DNA from 4 places in the Wukongibacter baidiensis genome. Region 2 is predicted to be linked to each of the others. Evidence: riboswitches for the same ligand, from Rfam matches in the RefSeq annotation. Region 2 holds a riboswitch; each other region holds the start of a gene.

Region 1 (5,582 bases), 1.0 Mb from region 2:
TCTAGACACTATTGCACAAAAAAAAACTATGAAATTTCTTATTATAGATATACAACCTTGAGATTCAAAATAAATTTTTGTGAAAATAATGAGTGCGTCTACATTTTTTCACAGAAATTTATTAAACCTTAAAGTTGCTTATCTCTAATACTATAGAAAAAATTAATCATAGTAGATTTTTTAAATCTACTCAAAGATTTTCATATAGTCAGAAACCTTCATAGGATCTATTCACTATTATATAATTTAATTTTACTGATATATCTATATTGGTTTATTTACAAAATCATTTACCTTCTCTATGAACTCTCTTTTACAGACATATAGGATTCTGTCACCACTTTTAAAACGAATATGGGGCCCTGGTGATACCATTAGCTCTTCATCTCTCTTTACTGCAACCACTGTAGCTCCGGTCTTTTCCCAAAATCCAATTTCTAAAACAGTTCTTCCTATCATATGACTATTTTCTTCAACTATAACGTCATAGGTAGAAATTTCATTATACATTTTAAACTGTGTCGAGCGTTCTAAAATCGATTCTATCTTGCTTTCTATATCCTTTTCAATTTCATTTTTATGTTTAATTAGTTCCTTTATATCCTTCTTCAACTTATTTACATTCTTCTTATTATCGAATTTTTTTATTACATCCTTAGATTTTTCTATTGATTCAACATAAATGCCGCTTTTCACATTAATATTTACAACACCCATATCCTGTAGTAAACCAGCTGCTTTTCTAATAGTCTCTGGTGAAACATTATATTCTCCTGCAAGTATGGATCTACCACGAAGCTTATCTCCAACCTTAAATTCATTATTATGAATCCTATAGGCAATATCAAGTGCTATCTTAATATACTTAGGAACATCATCTTTATTAGTAGATTTTGTCATTATTCTTCCCTTCCTAACTCAATCCTTAGTTTTTACTATAGATACACGACATTAACATCTTAACTTTTAGCCATGTATATTCTAAGTAATGTTATTATAACAAATACTTTAGATAAAAACTATTCGTATTATTATCTTTCTATATAGTTTTTATAACAAAATCTACAAACCTTATGATTGTCTAATTCTTAAAACTATGCACCGGTGCGGGAATTCTTCCACCTCTCATGACAAAATCAGCACTCGAAAATTTACTAACAGCCATAATCGGTGCCCTTCCTAAAAGACCTCCAAATACAGCCTCATCACCAAGATTTTTTCCATAAACGGGAATTATTCTTACTGCTGTCGTTTTCTTATTTATAACTCCTATTGCAGCTTCGTCGGCAATAATGGCTGATATAGTAGTCTCCGGCGTATCTCCAGGTATTGCTATCATGTCAAGTCCTACAGAACAGACACAGGTCATTGCCTCTAATTTTTCTAGGTTAAGGGCACCTGTCTGAACTGCGTTTATCATTCCCTCATCTTCACTTACAGGTATAAAAGCTCCACTTAATCCTCCTACATGGGATGATGCCATGATGCCTCCTTTTTTAACTGCATCATTTAATAACGCCAAAGCTGCAGTGGTTCCATGCCCCCCACAGGTCTCGATTCCCATTTCCTCTAAAATCCTCGCAACGCTATCTCCTACTGCCGGCGTCGGTGCCAAAGATAAATCCAGTATCCCAAAGGGAACACCTAACATTTCCGAAGCTTCCATAGCAACTAATTGTCCTGCCCTCGTTATTTTAAATGCTGTTTTCTTTATGGTCTCAGAAACAACGTCAAAGCTTTCTCCCCTTACCTTTTCTAAGGCTGCCTTAACAACACCGGGTCCACTAACCCCTACGTTTATAACGCACTCAGCCTCTCCAACTCCATGAAAAGCTCCTGCCATAAAGGGATTGTCCTCAACGGCATTGGCGAAAACTACAAATTTTGCACATCCTATACTGTCATTGTCCTTTGTTAGGTATGCTGTTTCTTTGATTATCTTCCCCATATCCCTAACAGCATCCATATTTATTCCAGACTTTGTATCTCCAATATTTACAGATGAGCACACCCTTTCGGTCACCGCCAAGGCCTGAGGTATTGATTCTATAAGTATTTTGTCTGCCTTCGAATATCCTTTCTGCACAAGGGCTGAAAAGCCACCTATAAAGTTAACTCCTACATCTTTTGCAGCCTTGTCTAATGTTTTAGCAAACTCCACATAATTGTCATCATTGCTTGCTCCTGCAACTAATGCGATTGGTGTTACTGATATTCTTTTATTAATTATTGGAATACCATACTTTTCTTCAATAATCTCTCCAGTCTCCACTAGCTTCTCGGCATATCGTGTTATTTTGTCATAGATTTTTTTTCTGGCCCTTTCTCCATCAGGGTCACAGCAGTCTAATAGGGATATGCCCATAGTAATAGTTCTTATATCCAGCTTTTCCTTTTCAATCATTTGTATGGTTTCCATTATGTTATTAAATTGGCTCATTTTATTTCATCCCCCATTACTATATTTTGTGCATTGCATTAAATATATCTTCATGCTGTATTTTTACCGACATCCCTATTTTTCCACCAGCGTCGTTGAGCTTCTCCCTTAGCATAGTAAAGCTAATATCAGTCTTTTCAAGCTCAACAATCATTATCATAGTAAAATAATCCTGTAAAATCGTTTGGCTGATATCCAAAATATTAACCTTATTCTCCGCTAAAACTGAAGTAATCTCTGCTATAATTCCTATCTTGTCCTTTCCTATAACTGTAATAACTGCTTTCACTTTAAATTCCCCCTCTTACAATAATCATTGGCTATTTGTAGCTTTAAGATTAATTTCCCTTGGACCCCTTATTTTTTATTAAAGAAATGACTTCAAATACAAAAGAGACTACATCATAGTGATATAGTCTCAGTAAAAACAGGATTAGACTAAAGAAGATTAATAGGCAGGGTTATTACACTGCACAAAAACTGCATGATCTTCTTTAATGTTTTAATCCCCTGTCCTTTTACCTGAGAGTTTCACCAATGTTCTTGGCTTTCCCCTTCGGTGCTCAATTGAGTCTCTCCAGAGGTCTGTCCAATAGCGGTCATATTCACTACTTCCGCCACCTTCATCCAGGATATTAAATTAGAGAGAGTTCCTAGTAAAACCTAATTTATACATATCAAAATATCCGATGATTCTGGGGATTTTTGATGTGTATAAGTTAAAATCTTCACTGGAATCTCTACATATGTGTTTAGATATAGAATGATTCTAGCACAAAGCCATTGCAAAAATCAACATATTTTTGAATATTTATAAATTTTTATATAGAAATTGCAATAAATCTTTTACATTTCAATTCCTTGAATCGCATAAAAACCTACCACATCATAAGCTCTTCTGCCTCTTCCCTTAGCCGATCTCTAAAGTCTGGATGGGCTATTCCGATAAGTCTTTCTATACGGTCTCTAATCGATGTTCCTCTTAAAGCAGCAACGCCGTATTCAGTAACTACGAAATCAACATCATTTCTAGATAATGAAACGGCAGCCCCTCTAGCTAACCTCGTAACAATTTTTGATATGGTTTTTCTTTCACTGCTATTTGGAACTCTGACCTTTGCCGTGGAATAGAGTGCAATTATTGACTTGCCACCGGGTGAGTTTTGTGCACCTATGGCTGTATCCGCTTGACCTCCAGTTCCACTGAACTGCATATGTCCTATAGATTCTGAACAGCACTGACCTGTTAAGTCGATTTCAAGGGTAGTATTAATGGATACCATTTTATAGTTTTTCCCTATTATATAGGGGTCATTTACCCATGAGCCTCTAAGAATATTAACTGCTGGATTGTCATCTATAAAGTCATATAGTTTTTTCGTTCCCAGAGCAAAGGTAGCAACCATTCTTCCCGGCATAAGTGTTTTCTTTTTACCCGTAATTACGCCTGCCTCATATAAATCTACCATACCATCGGTAAACATTTCCGTGTGTATACCTAAGTCCTTTTTATTCATAAGCTCCGCTGCAACTGCGTTAGGAATACCTCCTATACCAAGCTGTATTGTTGATCCATCCTCTACAAGATCTGCAATATGTTTCCCTATAATTCTGTCCTTTTCCGATGGCTCTAAAACGGGTATTTCAGGGACTTCATAGTTGGTTTCCACTATAAAATCCACTTCACTTACATGGATTATTGTATCTCCAAAGGTCCTAGGCATATTAGGGTTTACTTCTAAAATAACTAAATCAGCGTTTTCAATCATTTCCCTTTCATAGGTGGCACTTAATGATAATGATATAAATCCATGCTTATCCATAGTAGATGCCGTTCCGATAAAAACATTGGGCCTTCTATGGGCAAGTCTCTTCATTGCACATATGTGCAGGTGATTTGGTATAAAGGATACCGTCTTATTTTTATGGGCCTTTCTCATACCCGGGCTATAAAACCATCCCTCCATAAGAAAGCTGTCCTTATATTTTGGATCACTAAAGTATTCATAATCTGCCATTGGTAAACATGTTGCTATATTTACATCCTTTACTCTATCTGAAATTGTATAGAGCTTTGATAAAATTTCCTTTGGCTCAGCCGGTGATAAAGCCGATACAATATTGTCTCCTGACTTTACCTTATCCAATGCCTCTTCGCAGGATATAACCTTACCTTTATATATTTCCTTTATATTCATTATAGATTTCACCCCCACTTTATTACGTTTGCAGCCCAAGCATAGCCAATACCGGCTGCTATCATAGAAATTACAGTTCCGTCTTTAACCTTTCCCTGCTCAAGAGCTAGATGTAATGATAGGATTTGATCTATTTGACCCATATGTCCATAATTTGATAGATAAATGGACTCATTCTCTGTAAGATTCAAAAGCTCTAACATATACTTGTGCATAGAATGTTTAAAATGTAATACTGCTAAATATCCTAAATCCGCTTTTGGTACTTTTGATTTTTCAAAGGCTTTATCTATGCAATAAATCCAATTCTCCATCGACACTTCATTTAGTCTATCTTTCATATGCTTTTCATCGAATATCATTAAGGATTTGTATGCCTTATCTATATTTTCTAATGTAATAGGATTTTCTGTTCCTCCATACTTAACTCCGGCATCCCTAGCTAGGCTTCCATCTGTCATGATATGGGTTCCAAGAAGAAGATTTTTATTATAATTTTTCTTTAGAATAATAGCTCCACCGCCAGCCGATAGATTATACATCATTGACATAGCTTTATCTCTATAGTCAACCAAATCTCCATTTCTATATCCACCTACTACCATAACGGTATTTATGTTATCGTCCGCCAGCATCATATCCTTCGCCATTTTCATTGCAGCTACAGTCGTACAGCACCTTTGTTGAACATCTATTGCCCATGCCCTTGTAGCTCCTATTTTTTCTTGAATATATATCCCTGATGTTGTAAGCGGATACTCCTTCCATTCCTCTCCCATGCAAATCACTAAGTCTATTTCCTTAGGATCTACACCTGTTTTTGCTAATGCATCCAGACCAGCCTTCACTCCCATCTCCTGGGTTCCATCCTCTAATCCTGGAATTGACTTTTCTATAATTCCCAGCTTCTTTATTACTGCGTCCTCAGCCCAAATCCCATTTGT
Region 2 (5,582 bases):
CTTCCATTTATATTCAATCTTATCTGTGACATACTTTTCACCCCTATCTACCTACATTACTTTAACTGCATTGAATTTACATACTTTTTCACACTGACCGCATTTAATACATTTCTCTTCATCTATTCTATGGGTCTGCTTTGTCTCGCCGGTAATTGCATCAACAGGACACTTCCTAGCGCAAAGCGTACATCCTATACATTTATCTTCCAAAATACTATAGGTAAGGAGATTGACGCACTGTTTAGAAGGACATTTATTATCATATATATGACTTTCATATTCGTCTCTAAAATATCTGATAGTACTAAGAACTGGATTTGGAGCCGTCTGTCCAAGACCACATAGTGATCCTTCCTTTATCTTCACACCCAATTCTTCTAATAGCTCGATATCTCCATCCCTTCCTTCTCCATCACAGATACGAGTAAGGATTTCCAGCATTCTCTTTGTACCGATTCTACAATATATACATTTACCACAGGACTCTTTACGGGTAAACTCTAGGAAGAAACGTGCCATGTCTACCATACATGTAGTCTCATCCATAACAACCATTCCACCGGACCCCATGATAGCCCCGGTCTTATTTATTGAATCATAATCAACGGGAGTTTCTAAAAGCTGCGAAGGAATACAGCCCCCTGAAGGACCTCCCATTTGAACGGCCTTAAACTCCTTATTATCTTTAATTCCTCCGCCTATATCGAAAATAATTTCTTTTAGAGTCATTCCCATAGGTACTTCTACCAAACCGCCCTTTTCTATCTTTCCAGTGAGGGCAAAAACCTTAGTCCCATTACTTTTTTCAGTTCCAAGAGCCGCAAATGCCTTTCCTCCATTTGCAAGTATCCAAGGAACATTTGCAAAGGTTTCAACGTTGTTTATGTTTGTAGGTTTTCCCCAGTATCCTTTTTGAGCTGGGAATGGAGGCTTTAGCCTAGGCATACCTCTTTCACCCTCTAAGGAGGCAATAAGAGCTGTTTCTTCACCACATACAAAGGCTCCGGCACCAGCCTTTATCCTTAGATCAAAATCAAATCCTTCTTCACCAAGTATATCCTTACCTAAGAAGCCCTTTTCTCTGGCTTGTTTGATAGCTATTTCAAGGCGAACTATCGCCAAAGGATACTCTGCCCTAACATAGATAACACCTTGCTTTGCACCTATGGCATATCCTCCAATAATCATACCCTCAATCAAACTGTGGGGATCACCCTCTAGGATACTCCTATCCATAAATGCACCTGGGTCTCCCTCATCTGCGTTACAAACAATATATTTAGTTTCTCCTGGAGATTTCCTAGCCGCATTCCACTTGAACCATGTCGGGAATCCAGCTCCACCTCTGCCCCTTAGTCCAGATTTCTTAATCTCTTCGATTACCTCATCGGGACTCATTTCTTTAATACATTTTTCAGCGGCCTTATATCCGTCATCTTTCATATATTCTTCTATATATTCAGGATTGATGATTCCACAATTTCTTAGGGCAATTCTTTCTTGTTTATCCAATATATCTTGATCATTCCCACTAATAACATACTCATGGGCTACTTCTTTTCCCACTATATGCTTTGTTATTATCTCTGTAACCATCTCTGGATTTACCTTTACATAGGTGATCTTTTCATTCTTCTCGTCTATAACATCCACTATTGGCTCTAGATGGCACATTCCTATACAGCCAGTAAGTGTAAGCTCTACATCAAGACCTTTATTCTTTATTTCATCTTCAAATTCCTTATGAACTTTATTTGCTCCCGCTGCAATACCGCAGCTTCCTTGCCCAATAACTATCTTCATACTCTACACCTCCTGACCTTCTTTTTTCTTAATATCCCTTACAATTTCCTTTGCCTTGTCAGGTGTAAGGTTTCCATAGGTTTCTCCGTTAATCATCATAACCGGTGATAAACTACAACAGCCAAGACAGGCAACATTTTCTAATGTAAATAAATCATCATTTGTGGTTTCACCTTCATTTATACCAAGTTCATCACAAATGGCCTCTTCAATAGCCTTTGATCCATTAACATGGCAAGCAGTCCCTTGACATAGCATGATAACAAATTTACCTACAGGTTCTAGTCTAAACTGAGTATAGAAGGTTGCTACGCCTAGTATCTTAGATGGCTTTATTCCCGTCTCCTCAGCTACATAATTTAAAGCCCTGCGAGGCAAATAATTATATATTTCTTGTACCGCCTGAAGAATACTAATAAGACTCCCAGACACACCCTTATATTTTTCTAGTACAGGATCTAACTTTTTAAGATCAATCTGAGGATCACTCATATTAGATTGCTTTTTCCCACAACAGCATTGCATTTGTTTCCACTCCTTTCAAAATATATACGTGAAATGAATATTAAAACTTCAATCCCATATTGTCACTCTGATTATTTTATAATCACGATTACCACATTTGTGAAAAAAACCACAATTTTTGCCATAGGTAATCTTTTTGCTTTCTCATTAGCGTTTCCTATCCGTTTAGAAAAAAATATGAATGACATCCACAATAAAACGTCACTCATACTTCTCTGTTTCTTTGCCTGAGAGATTCTACAAGAGAGATGTTTTGTATTGCTCCTTCGGCGCCTATAAGGTCTTTCCAGAGTTCCATCCGATAGCGATCCTTTTGCCTGAAAGATTCTATATAGATTGAGAGAGGCTATATATTGCTTCTTCGGCTCCCCTAGGGGTATCTCTCGCTACCATCACATGGATAACTATGAAATTTTCATTCAATTACGAATATTTATTAACTTCTATATATATTATCATGTTTATCGAAAAATTTCAATATTTGCAAGAAGATAAGTAAAATTTTTCATGGTTTATTAATTTTTTTACATATACAATGAATATTTGTATGCAATTACAGGTTTTTAGGCAAACGTTATCCTAATTTTTTCTAATTATTTTATCAATTTTGCAATTTAAACTTTTAAAAATTTCATTTTCATCACAAATCCCATTAGTTATTTATTAATCACTGTGTATGAATAATCTTTTTGTGTACTATTTGTTCGCTGGTTTCTCCATGATTTGACATCTTTGTATAGCTCATGTATAATCAAAATGATGAAAACAAAATGAAGGAGTAGATTGACTTTATGAGAAGATTATTTTTTAACATTGTTAAGTAGAGGAAATAAATAATTCTAGAGAAAGCTTTTGAGGCGTCTAAATAGTATGCCTGTTTTTTTGATGCTTTCTTTGACAATGTTGAAAATTAAGATTTGCATAGGGTTTTATCTATAGTTAAACAACATCAAAATATATTTCAAAGAAATTAGTGAAGATTCCTATTTTCTTGCATTGAAAATTATTGTATTTCTAAATTGTTTAGCTATATAAATATTAATTATAGACCATGCTGATTTTATGCATGGTTTTTTTATATTCAATTTGATTTATTCTGTCAGCACTTGGATTGGATATAAATTAATAGTTTAACCCCAGAGGCGATTTTAATCGCCTCTATTTTTTTGTTTTCAATTCCATTAAAAGCTAAGGAGGTGAACCCATGCCGATATTTACTGAAAACTTCAACGGGACTTTTAAAAACTAACTACAGGTAAGGTGTTGTATATGATATTAAAAATAAAAACTACTAATTCTATTTACCTTGCCTGGACAATTTCGGGAGGTAAGGTAAATGAGTCAGTTAACATTAAATTGGGAGTTATTCGAAGAAAAGATTGATAGTGTAGAGAGGTATTGCTCAAGCTGTGGAAGGAAGGTTATCTTCTATGATTCTATGGTAAGAAGACACAATGCTAATGGCAAAAATATATATAAATACGCTATATATAAATGTGAAAAGGGACATACGTGGAATAAAATTCTGAACAAGTATCTTTCAAATAAGTCAAATAGCCTTAGTGATCCTGATTCCCTTGAACAGAATGGATATCTTAAGGATGAACAATATAAGAATGAAGGTGCCCCAGAGCTGAGGATTGATAAATTCTCTATTTCAGAATACAGTGAAAAAAATATCGATAGGATAGATATTTTTATCAAGAATTACAACTATAAGGTTAGATTGGATAAGCTTTTAAGTGAAAATCTAACAGATACAAGTCGAACTCAAATACAACAGAGGATTAAAGATTCTCAAATATTAGTAAACGAAAAAAAATCTAAGGCTAAATATTTTATAAGAGACAAGGATAAAATCACTATTTTTATTTAATTATAATAAAGTAGCCATCCATATTTCTATCTATGGATGACTACTTTATATATGTTTATTAGGATTGGGTTAACAATCTGTGTTGATATCAAACATTATAGGTGTTTCAATAAATTTCTTAACTTCAGCAATATCCTCCGACATCCCTAGTCCGCACATAAGCTTTGCTACAAGAGCCTCTGTGTTAATATCGCTTGCATAGATTATTTTATTGGCGGGCAATTTTTTTCCCACTTCATATATTCCTAGATCAACGCCCTCTTCAAGACATTGAGTTGTAACCACCACCGCCATATTGGCATCGGTCATTTTTCCTACCTTAGAAATGATATCCTTGTTCTCAAATGGAATACCACCTATACCAAAACTCTCAATGATGACGCCCTTATATCGACTTTGGATAAATGAAAACAGTTCAGGATCAATACCCGGGAATAGCTTAATTACAGCTACGTTATCACAAACCTTATCCCTTACGTTAAATGTATCGAAACCTGGCTTAAAATATCTCAAAATATATTTATTGTATGTGATCCTATCATGCTTAATCTCTGCAATATATGGAAAGTTAACGCTTTCAAAGGCATCATAGCTTTTGGTCTTTACCTTCATTGCACGTGTACCACAAATTAACTTACCATCAAAGACAACGAATACTCCTGCAATATCCTCCATGGCAAAAATAATTGCATCATTGAAGTTCTGCATAGCATCAGTACATCTTTCTTCGATGGAATATTGTGATCCAGTTAATATGACAGGCTTGTTTAGTCCTTGCAGCATATATGTTAAGGCCGCAGATGAGTAAGCCATAGTATCGGTACCATGGGTAATAACAAATCCATCATACTCCTCATAATCGGCTTCTATGGCCTTAGCTATTTCCAGCCAACAGCTCGGTGTCATATTACTACTGTCAATATTCATGATCATTTTCCCTGTAACACTACACTTATCTTTTACATGGGGCACAAAGGAAAGTAACTCAGAAACATCATAGTGTGGTGTAAGTCCATTTCCTTCGTCGGAGGATGCAATTGTACCTCCAGTTGCTATTATAAGTATACGCTTCATTTTTCATTCCCCTATACTATTAAATAATTAATTTCCTTATAGAGATTCAAGTAAACTATTAACTTATACCTATTCAAAACTCCTAGAAGCACTGAGTATTTGTATATGTATAAATTAAGTTTTACTATATGAACTCTATACAGATTATAACATAATTTAATCATAAAAAATCTATTAAACGGTGCCACAAACAAGGACACCGTTTAATTTAAGATTTATATTTTTTTATCTTGAGTTCACTTACTGATAATTACCCAATTTTTTCAGATGATTTTTTAGATTTTAATCTCTCAACCCAAAA
Region 3 (5,582 bases), 1.9 Mb from region 2:
CCGAGGTAAGAAACTAGGTGATTAAAGTGGTATTTACAAAACGATTTATATTTGTTTTAGGACTAGGAATTTTATTTGTAGGATTATCTTATTTTGTAGGACTTCATTTGACTGCATTTATTGTGTACAATTTAGTGTGTTTTACCGTATTGATATTAGATTATTATATTTCTCCATCGAGTGAAGAATTTGAAATTGAAAGAATTGGGGAAGATAAACTTTCAATTTATGAGAGGGAGAAAATAAAGCTGAAGGTCTATAATAAATCTGATAGAAGGATATATATGGAGCTAAAGGATGAAATACCTGATTTTCATTTTGAATCCCATGAGAAAATCATGAGAGACTATATCGATCCCCATGAAAAACAGGATTTTGAATATGAAGTTATACCTAAAAAAAGAGGAGTATTTAAATTTGGTAATATTCATATACGATATGAAAGTAACCTTAAGCTTTGTATGAAGCAGTTTAAAGTAGTCATGGATAGAGAATATAAGGTATACCCTAATCTTAAAGATTTAAAGAAATATCGTTTAGCAGTATATAATAGTAAATTTAGTAAGGTTGGCGAAAAGTCTATGAAGACCCCTGGAGGCGGAACCCAGTTTGAAAGTTTGAGAGATTACGTTCAAGGTGATGAATATAGAAAAATAAACTGGAAGGCAACTGCAAGAGAAAATAGACCCATTGTAAATCAATATGAACCTGAAAAAAATCAGCATGTATATGTACTTATTGATATAGGAAGACCCATGAGTTACTCTGTGAGAGGATACAAGAAGCTGGATCTTGCAATTAATACTGGCCTATTGCTATCGGATATAGTAAATCAAAATGGAGATAGATCAGGTCTTATGCTTTTCAACACAGAAGTAAATAATCTCATAATGCCTGGAAAGGGGAATCATCATAGAAACAGACTTATGGAGGCTCTATATCATGCTCAGCATACTAATGATACGTCAAATTACGAAGAAGCCTTTTACCATCTAAAAAGAAAGGAAAGGCGAAGAAGTTTGATGGTTCTATTTACTGACTTCGATACGATTGAAGAGGCTGAAGAAATGATAAAAGTACTTTCAGTATTATCAAAAAACAATATTGTAATGCTGGTATTGATGAAGGATGAAAAACTTGAAAATATAGCATCGGCGTCGGCTGAAAAGGAGAATGAAATATTTACTAAGGGAGTAGCCATTGAAACCCTTAGAGAACGTAAGAAAATCATTCATAAACTAAATTCAAAGGGGATCATGTGTATTGAATGTACACCGGAAAAGCTAGCCATGAACGTCATAAATAGATATTTACACGTAAAGAATAGGATGCTGTAGAGCTGCTAGTTGCCAAAGCGAGGAGTTATGACATTTCTTTTTCGTTCATTGAAATCACTCAAATGAAATATCATAACTCCCTAGATATTACAAAATACCAATGTATAATTTACTAGCACAAGAAGTTAATTTACATGCTAATAAAGTCAGTTGGTTATGTCTTTGACGTAAAAGAATGACTACAAAACTTGTAACTTGGAACATGTAACTTGCAACTCTAAAGGTACTTTAGTTACCTTTGCTAAAATTGGGAATCAAGAAATAAATCACAAGTCCCACTGCTGTTGCTACAGCAAACATTAGTTTACCGTTTGGTGAAATAGATAGTGGAGTGAAAAAGCCTTCAATAATTCCTGCTATAATAAGCATTAAAATAACACCGAAAACTAATGAAACAGCTTCCTTTGCACCTTTCATAATCGAGTGTCTTCTTGAATATTCCCTTGGAATTAGAATGCTGCGAGCTAGTATTAGTCCAGCACCGCCGGAAATAAAGATAGCAGTTAGCTCGATTATTCCATGGGGTAAAATCAAGGACCAATAGTGGATGGGATTTCCGAAAATATATACGAGACCCGTTAAGGCGCCTAATATGGCTCCATTGTAAAATAGAACGTATATTGTGCCAATGCCAAGGGTTATACCAAGTACAAAGGCTTTAAATGATACAGAAATATTATTAACCATTATAATACTAGACATTAGGGGATAATCCCAAGCCTCATTGCTATCCATATCCCAATCTATACTGTCAATCATACTTTGGGGTAAAAAATATGAGGCGTTTTCAGAATTTATTGTAACAAGGGCCAAACTTAAGATGAAACCAATCATAAAGATTAAGAACGCTGAAAGTATATATGAACGAAATAGTTTTATTTGTCTTGGAAACTCAATTTTAAAGTATTTAAATATGCCAGAAATGCTACCTTTTTTTACAGCATATATATGATTATGGGCTCGCCCAATTAGAGAATTTAAGTAGGGAACTACGTCACTTTCTCGAAAGTGGGTTCTAGAATAGGCAAGATGATGGCTTGTCATCCTAAAAAGATATAAAAATTTACGTAATTGATTTGGATCAAGGGTTGAAATTCCCTTTTTATCTAATATATCAGTAAGTCGTTTTAATTCTTCCCAAGAAGATGAATGTTTCTGTATAAACTGATTATCTTTCAAATTTAATCACCTCTCCTCAACCATTGTATCAAATAAATAATTAGAAATAAATGGGTAAATTCCAGAAAATGATTATAAGTGTGTCAGAGGGCTGTGGTTTGAATTGAAAGATAGGAATGGAGTGAAATCATGAATACAGTAAAGATTACAACCCCTGAAAATATAGAGGTAGAATATAGGTTAGCAGGATTAGGGTCTAGAGGAGCAGCTGCCGTAGTAGACTCCTTGATTCAAACGGCTGCCATACTAGTAATTGTAATAACCATTATCGCCCTGCAAATAAATCCTAAGGATTTATTTGATGAACATGGAGGATGGTTTGTAGGAGGAGTTATAATACTTGTGTGGCTAATAACCTATGGATATTTTATAATATTTGAGATGACCATGAATGGAATGACTCCAGGTAAAAAACTTTTAGGTATTAGAACTCTTCGAAATAATGGAGAACCAATAACAATAAAACACTCTATTATTAGAAATCTTTTTAGAATCATTGTTGATGCCTATGGTGTAGGTGTAGTACTAATCTTTTTTTCAAAGCAGCATAAAAGAGTTGGTGATTATGTTGGGTCAACAATGGTAGTGGTGGTAGAAAAAAAGGATATTCCTATAGTTTTAGGAATAAATGAAATCAGAGAACAGAACTATAAATACTCCATTACTAAAGAAGAACATAGATTGTTGAAAGAATACTATCAAAGAAAAAGTAGCCTTGATGAAAATATTATAGAACTAGAAAAAGAATTGGGAAAGTATTTTGCTGAAAAACTAGAAATCGAAAAAAATGAAGGTGAATATGATAGATTCTTAAAGGAACTATTAGAGCAAGGCGTTAGGTTATAAATAGTATTCTTTGACAAATATTTATTCAAGTCACTTAAAGTAATATTTTGTTAATATGCATAAAGTTATCACGTTTAAATCATTTTTGGGCTAAAAAAGTCATATGCTAAGCTTCGTATGTGGCATGATTACGATAAAAATCATATATTTATAAGAAAATAAAAAAAGTTGTTGTTAAAACAATATCAACTGTTGAAATTTTCAGAAAAATGTTATATTATAAAAATAACATTTAAGATGATATTTATTCGAAATTGAAAATTGCCAAATGATGGTAGCGTGAGATATCTTTTATTGAAGAAGCCGAAGAAGCAATATGAAAGGTGGCCAGCCTTTTATAGAAACTTTCAGGCAAAAGGAGCGCTACTTGATGGAACTCTGGAGAGTCCGGGATTCGGCGCCGAAGGGGAAATACATTATTGACTGAAATAATGTAGACGCTCTCAGGTCAGAAGACAGAGAATATGATGGCATGATTATTTTACATGTCCTTATATTCTTTTTTTATTGCATAGAATGAAGAAGATGAGGCGTAGAAGGCGGTGATATATACCCCCCGAGTCTATGGGGAGAATATTTCTTTGAATATAGCATATAACTTTTAATATGAAATGATATTATTTATTACTTTAACCTATAATACTAAGGATGATTTAATTAATAATCGGACACGAATTTATGACTATATTCTGAAGCATTAACAAAGATCTGAGATTGAAAATTTGGAGGGAGGAATTCTAATATGAATGAATTAAGAAAAACATCTCTGTTTAAATCCCATGAAAAGCATGGAGGAAAAATTGTTAACTTTTCAGGATGGGCACTTCCCGTACAGTATGAGGGTTTGACGGCTGAACATGAAGCAGTTAGAAACTTTGCAGGATTATTTGACGTATCCCATATGGGTGAAGTTGAGGTTAAAGGAAAAGAAGCCTTTGATTTTGTTCAAAACTTGGTTACTAATGATGTATCGGTACTTGAAGATAATCAGGTTATCTATACCTTTATGTGTTACCCCCATGGCGGAGTTGTAGATGATCTTCTAGTTTACAAATTTACAAGCAATCACTTTTTCCTTGTAATTAATGCAAGCAACATAGAAAAAGATTTTAAATGGATGAAGGAAAATGTGGGAACCTATGAGGTGGAACTTGCTAACATATCCGATGATGTATCTGAAATGGCTATTCAAGGTCCAAATGCGCAGAAAATATTGCAGGAACTGACAGACACTGAGCTTTCGGAAATAGGTTTTTTCTATTGTAAGAGGGATGTAAAAGTAGCCGGTGCCAATTGTCTAGTATCTAGAACTGGGTACACAGGTGAAGATGGATTCGAAATATATCTTGCTCATGATGATGCTGAATTGGTATGGGATAAACTAACGGAGGCAGGGAAAGAATATGGATTGAAGCCTGCAGGACTGGGAGCAAGAGATACCTTAAGATTTGAGGCTACACTGCCCCTTTATGGCAATGAACTATCTGAGGATATAACGCCGTTAGAAGCTGGACTTGGATTCTTCGTAAAACTTGATAAGGAAAACTTCATTGGAAAAGAAGCCTTGGTAAAGCAAAAAGAAGAGGGTCTTAAGAGGAAAATTGTTGGTTTCGAAATGATAGATAAAGGGATACCAAGACACGGATACGATGTAATGGCAGATGGAAAGAAGATAGGTTTTGTAACCACTGGTTATGCTGCGCCAACTGTAAATAAAAATATAGGTTTAGCCATGGTTGATATTGAATATGCTAAGCTTGAAACTCCAATAGAGATTCAAGTCAGAAAGAGAGTCTTGAAGGCTAAGGTGGTAAGTAAGAGATTCTATACTAAAAAGTATAAGAAATAGAGAGAAAGAAAAAAATTTTGAGGAGGAATTTATTATGAAAATAGTTGAAGGACTTTATTATTCAAAGGATCATGAGTGGGTTAAGGTTGAAGGCGATAAGGCTACTATTGGAATTACAGACTATGCACAGCATGCCCTTGGAGAAATCGTTTATGTTGAAATGCCAGATGTTGATGACGAAATAGATGCTGGCGATGTTTTTGGGGTTATTGAGTCTGTAAAGGCTGCCTCTGATTCATTCTTACCTATTTCAGGAAAGATCGCAGAAGTAAATGAAGAATTAGAGGATTCACCAGAACTCTTAAACGAGAAGCCGTATGAAAGCTGGATTTTAGCGGTAGAAATGTCAGATAAATCTGAGCTAGATAATC
Region 4 (5,582 bases), 2.7 Mb from region 2:
ACAACTATATTTTCTGCTCCATTTTTCTCCGTTAATTCTTTAACCCTTTTTTGATTTTCTAAGTCCATTGCTCCTGCAGCCGTTCAGACAAAACACTCTGTAGATGAGAAGATAACTTCTGCGCCATCAGCAGTCTTAACACATTCTTCCATAGCTGGGCCTGGAATACCGTCTCTATCGCCAATAATGATAACTTTCTTATTTGCTAAGATACTCATTATAAGACACATCCTTTCATTTTTTTAGTTTCTATTTTAATTATTTCCTTTTATCTCAACATATATTAATAAGTTGTAGCTGACATTTTGTTGAATCCAAGTTCATTTGTTGCTCCAGTTATTACTTGGATCTCAGCTTCGATGCTTCCATCAGGTCTTAATGAACCGTCGAAACCACCAGCAATCTTGTCAACATAATCAAGTGTACCAATTACTTTTTTCATAGGTGGAAGTACGATAACTTCATTAGCATTACCACCAGTTACAACAGCATCTGCTTTAGGATCAGCATCAGCTAAAGATTGAGATGCTCCATCTCTACCAGCGTATTCGTCTGTTACGATAACAGTCTTTACACCTTCGTTTTCAATCTTCTTACAGTTCATGATAAGGTCAGTATCTGGGTTACCAAAACCTTCTTGTGAAATAATAGCACCGTCTAATCCTAAGAACTTAGTGAACTTTGCAGTCCAGTTAGATGATCTTTCTTTGTCAGCAAGGTAAACATTTTCATTAGTTATGATAACACCCATGAAGTTAATGTCTTTACCGTGTCTTTCATATAGATCATGTATAATAGGATTGTTTAAGTGATGGTATGTTGTATTCTTGTCACAAGCAGATACACAGTTTCCACTTAATATTGCTCCATCCATAATTTCTGTTGGATAAAGAACAGTTGGAACGATTTTCTTAGCGTCAACTCCATAAACGTAAGTGTCATGAAGTAATCCTTGAGTTTGAAGCATATACACATATCCTACCTTTGGTAGTTCTGGGTATTCTGCTGCTTGCTCAAGTAAAGGCTTAGTTTCATAAACTTTAACTTCATCAGGCTCTACATCTTTACCTGCTTGACCAAGATAGTCTGCAGCCTTTAAACCAGCCATTCTTGCAGCTGCTTCGTAATCATACTGATTTAAACCTTCTGCAGGCTCGATTACTAAGCAAACATTATTTAACTTTGAGAATGGTGTGTAGTCAGCACCTGGTCCAGTCATATCAATGATACCTTCCTGGAAACCAACTATTTTACCGCATGTAACAACTGCAGCCCCACTTAACACATGTGTACGCCCAGCTCCCACTGTTGTAACCTTGTTGATTACCCCTGGGAAAAGTCCACCAGTACCCTCAACTTTTACTCTAGGTTCAATAACATCCTTTACAGGAGTAATTCTTACTTCTTCACCAGGACGAGCCAACTCCATAGTCACACTTTTGATATGGTCGTCTTCCATAATTAAGTCGATTAGTTCTTGCTTGTTTACGTATAATGTTCCAGCTTCAACCTTTGTAGATTCTCCAAATTGAACATCTGTAATCTTAATTTTTCCAAGCTCTAAACGCACAACCTTCACCTCCCTTTATATTTAACAGCTCGTGCTAATCAATAGTCTTTGATTAGCACAGCTGCTTATAGCTACCCAAGGTGTTTTTCAATCATCGCCTCAATATTAGCCTTGTTTGCATCATCTTTAGTAACTTCACCAAGCTTCTCTCCATCTTTGTAGATAGCTATAGTTGGAAGTCCTAAAACTCTTTGTGATATTGCAAGTCTTCTTGCCTTTGTAGTGTTTAATTTACAGAACTTAACCTTACCTTCATAACTTTCTGCAAGTGCCTCAATATCAGGCATAAGAGCCTTGCATGGCTCACAGCCATCACTCCAGTAGTCTACAAGTACAAAGCCATCAGCCTTTAGTACTTCTTCTTCAAAAGTGTTCTTATCAACTGCTAACATTCTAAAAACCTCCCTGTAATTTATTTGGGGATATTCGCTTTTTATTTTTAGTAATTCCAAGGGGACAAAGCGATTATCTGTATATAATACGATAGTCATCTTACATTCTGGAGATTTAACAGCCAACATTTTAGGGATGTTAAATCTTTGGAATGTAATAGATTTTTCGTAATTTATATATTATTCATGAAAAGCATTTTCAATATATTTTTCAGCTTGAACTGCTGCTATTGCTCCATCAGCTACAGCTGTTACTACCTGACGAAGTGACTTTTGTCTAATGTCTCCAGCTGCAAATACTCCACCGATGTTTGTCTTCATGTCATCATCTGTTATTATATATCCTCTATCATCCATATCTATCATATCCTTAAATACATCGCTTAGAGGTAGATATCCAATGAATGGGAATATTCCAAATGTACCATCATCTTCGTGAGCTTGATATTCTGTTAATTCACCAGTTTCTCTATTCTTAAGAACTATTGATTCTACAATTCCTTCACCTTTAATTTCTTCTGGTGCTGAATTCCAGATCCATTCTATCTTGTCATTCTTAAATGCCTTTTCTTGGATAGATTTAGCTGCTCTTAATGTATCTCTTCTATGAACAACTGTAACCTTTCTTGCAAACTTAGTTAAGTACATTGCTTCTTCGATAGCCGAGTCTCCTCCACCGATTACAAATACTTCTAGGTCTGTAAAGAAGTCAGCGTCACATGTAGCACAGTAAGAAACTCCCTTACCAGTTAATTCTACTTCACCTGGAACTCCTAATTTTCTTGGAGTTGCACCAGTTGCGATAATAACTGTCTTTGCGCGGTACTCTTCTTTTTCACCCTTAACAACCTTAATTTTACCTTCTAGGTCAACTGAAACTACAGCGTCTATCTTTCTTTCTGCTCCAAACTCTTCAGCTTGCTCTACCATTCTAGCTATAAGGCTTGGTCCAGTAGCCTCTCTGATTGAACCAGGATAGTTTGCAACCTCATTTGTAGTTACAATCTGTCCACCAGTCTTACCTTTTTCTAAGATTAGAGTTTTCATTTTTGCACGGGCAGAATATAGTCCTGCAGCAAGACCAGCTGGCCCACATCCAACGATCAACACGTCATATAAATTCTCCATAATAGAACCTCCCTCTTTAATAATTAATGATTAAAATTCCTCTGTAATTTTTTAGGTTAAGTTGATTCTTTGAGTTTATTAATGAAATTTCATTTAACTGTCTAATATTTATTTAATACCTTTATATAAGGTTTAACCTACATTTCTAATAAAACTGATCCATACTTTGGATCGCTCCATCAATTAAGTTGAAATCAATAAGCCTAAAATCCTCTAAGATCTCCTCAGTCCATCTTGGCGTCTTTTTACCTTCGATGAATTTTCTTGCTGTATTCCCACTAGCTTCAATAATTTCCAAGGATTCAATATCTAGTTTTCCTTTTTCAGCGCTGATTGCCACCGACTTAAATGGTGTCTCATTCGGCTTTATACTGCCCGACAAAGGATGGGTTAAAAGCTTGTATCCTTCATGTATTTTATTTCTGACAAAAGATAATATTTCTAAGTAACTAGCTTCCTTCAAATAGATTATATCCATCTTTTCATTATATTTATCATAAACCAAAACGTTATTTGTTATTATTGTTTTTTTCAAAAATTTCACCTCCCGCATTTTTACATATACAGGTTTCAAGGAAAACGTTTTTCTAGCCTTGTTTGCTAGTTCCTGATTATTTGATTTATTAGGGGTGTGTCAATTTTACAAATTATATACTGTATCGAAACTTTATCCGCTAATGTGAATTCAACTCTATTCCAAAGCTGAAAACAATAAATATGTACTATTATCCTTTAGCCATTTTTAGATATATTATTCACAAAATGGCAACAAAAAAAGGAGCAATGGCGAATAATGTTTGCCAGTTGCTCCTCTGTCTTATACCTGAGAGTTTCTTTCAAATTCAAATAGAAATCGAAATTGCCCCTTCGGTGCCATATATAAATAGCATACATGGCTTTCCAGAGATCTGTCTAGGTACGGTCCTTTTGCCTGAGAATTTCACTATGACGGGCATTGTCATAATTTACACCTTCGGCGGCCAATATATATTGGCTCTCTCCCGAGCCCTTCATCCAGTACTTATATTCAATTTTTTTATACTTTTTAAATTGCTATAACTTTCTTCTATAGCCATTATATAATATTGTCAAAAGTTTTACAATATAATTTTTTAATAAATTTATAATTTTTATTAGAATTTATCTTTTTTTGTTTGAATCTGTCGAACACTTTTGCTTAAATCGCATTAGATTTTACTCTGTAATAAAGAATATTGCTAGGACTCCGGCTCCGGTGTGTGTGCCAATAGTACATCCTATATCTGCTTCAACTATTTCCGATGGTTTAAATTCTTTTATTACTAACTCCTTCAGATTCTCCAACCCTTCTTTGTTGGCAGCATGACCCATAGCAATTCTAGTTCCTTCTTTTAAGCCACTTTTTCTACAGATCTCTACCATTTTTTTATACAATTTCTTGTTTCCTCTTACCTTATCAATAGGTTCAACCTTACCATCAATAATTCCTAAAATAGGTTTTACATTTAACAAAGTACCTAGAGCCATCTTTCCAGTGCTCAATCTTCCATTTTTATGTAAGTATTTCAAAGTATCTACTGAAAAGATTTGCTGAGCTCCTTCAATCATTTCTCTTATCTTTTCTAATATTTCATCGAGTGGCTTACCTAACTCGTCCATTTCAGCTGCTCTTGTTACAATCATTCCACATCCATATGCCAAGGATCTGGAATCGAATACGTAAATATTCTCTCTATTCATTTCTTCTTTAGCCATTACTGCAGATTGATGTGTTCCACTTACTCCCCCTGAACCGTTTATAATTATAATGTTCTCATATCCGTCTTCAAGAGCTTCTTCAATAGCTTTTTTAAAGTCTATAGGTGTTACTTGAGAGGTTTGAGGTATTTCTTCAACAGTCTCAAGCTTTTTATAAAATTCTTCAGAACTTAAATCTACACCGTCTCTATATTCCTCTGTTCCAAACCTAACCGTCAATGGCAACACATTAATATTGTATTTATCCGCTATCTGCTTAGGTATATCTGACAAGCTGTCCGTAATAAACTTAATCTTCTTCATAAAAACACTTCCTTTTCATTTAAGAACACAGAGGTTCAATATATATATTCTTACTTCACAAAGGCTATTGCAATGCAACCTGGTCCTGCATGTGTAGCAACCACGGCCCCTACCTTCGACTCAATAATTTCTTCTGCACTAAAATTCTCTGTAAGCTCCTTATGTAAATCCATAAGGTACTTATTATTATTCGAGTGAATTAAACCTATAGTTTTTTTATCTAGATTAATCTCATTAGTCTTTAGCCAATTTATAATCCACTTTATTGCCTTTTTATTGCCTCTAACCTTGTTTTCAAATATTACTCCTCCATCTTCTATAGTCAATATCGGTTTTATGTTTAGAAGCTTACTAAGCAAGGCTTGGCTAGGTGTTAGTCTTCCACCCTTTTTCAAATACTCAATGTCCTCTATAATAATTTTACATACTGTATTTTCCTTCATATAAGTTAC

What was found. A riboswitch is a leader RNA that binds a small molecule or an ion and turns the genes downstream of it on or off. The one in region 2 is predicted to bind glycine.
Region 1: linked by a shared signal. The riboswitch ahead of R9X47_RS12435 (ACT domain-containing protein) and the one ahead of nuoE (NADH-quinone oxidoreductase subunit NuoE) in region 2 are both predicted to bind glycine.
Region 3: linked by a shared signal. The riboswitch ahead of gcvT (glycine cleavage system aminomethyltransferase GcvT) and the one ahead of nuoE (NADH-quinone oxidoreductase subunit NuoE) in region 2 are both predicted to bind glycine.
Region 4: linked by a shared signal. The riboswitch ahead of R9X47_RS05235 (GrdX family protein) and the one ahead of nuoE (NADH-quinone oxidoreductase subunit NuoE) in region 2 are both predicted to bind glycine.

Annotation. Positions count from the first base shown of each region.
Region 1 covers NZ_CP138202.1:2,752,192-2,757,773, forward strand. The annotation lists gene R9X47_RS12425 (TrkA C-terminal domain-containing protein) at 265-900, opposite strand; gene R9X47_RS12430 (PFL family protein) at 1,082-2,440, opposite strand; gene R9X47_RS12435 (ACT domain-containing protein) at 2,460-2,729, opposite strand; glycine riboswitch at 2,941-3,031, opposite strand; gene R9X47_RS12440 (acetyl-CoA hydrolase/transferase family protein) at 3,319-4,638, opposite strand; gene R9X47_RS12445 (3-oxoacyl-ACP synthase) at 4,647-5,582, opposite strand, start outside.
Region 2 covers NZ_CP138202.1:3,795,886-3,801,467, reverse strand. The annotation lists gene R9X47_RS17195 (molybdopterin-dependent oxidoreductase) at 1-32, opposite strand, end outside; gene nuoF (NADH-quinone oxidoreductase subunit NuoF) at 52-1,806, opposite strand; gene nuoE (NADH-quinone oxidoreductase subunit NuoE) at 1,810-2,331, opposite strand; glycine riboswitch at 2,545-2,623, opposite strand; glycine riboswitch at 2,627-2,727, opposite strand; gene R9X47_RS17180 (S4 domain-containing protein) at 3,668-4,207, shown strand; gene R9X47_RS17175 (asparaginase) at 4,277-5,281, opposite strand; gene R9X47_RS17170 (alanine/glycine:cation symporter family protein) at 5,532-5,582, opposite strand, start outside.
Region 3 covers NZ_CP138202.1:1,870,836-1,876,417, reverse strand. The annotation lists gene R9X47_RS08510 (AAA family ATPase) at 1-9, shown strand, start outside; gene R9X47_RS08505 (DUF58 domain-containing protein) at 27-1,337, shown strand; gene R9X47_RS08500 (stage II sporulation protein M) at 1,566-2,516, opposite strand; gene R9X47_RS08495 (RDD family protein) at 2,646-3,362, shown strand; glycine riboswitch at 3,631-3,735, shown strand; gene gcvT (glycine cleavage system aminomethyltransferase GcvT) at 4,105-5,211, shown strand; gene gcvH (glycine cleavage system protein GcvH) at 5,246-5,582, shown strand, end outside.
Region 4 covers NZ_CP138202.1:1,092,638-1,098,219, forward strand. The annotation lists gene grdA (glycine/sarcosine/betaine reductase complex selenoprotein A) at 1-218, opposite strand, end outside; gene R9X47_RS05220 (glycine/sarcosine/betaine reductase component B subunit) at 284-1,570, opposite strand; gene trxA (thioredoxin TrxA) at 1,642-1,962, opposite strand; gene trxB (thioredoxin-disulfide reductase) at 2,143-3,090, opposite strand; gene R9X47_RS05235 (GrdX family protein) at 3,236-3,625, opposite strand; glycine riboswitch at 4,000-4,104, opposite strand; gene R9X47_RS05240 (DegV family protein) at 4,285-5,130, opposite strand; gene R9X47_RS05245 (DegV family protein) at 5,181-5,582, opposite strand, start outside.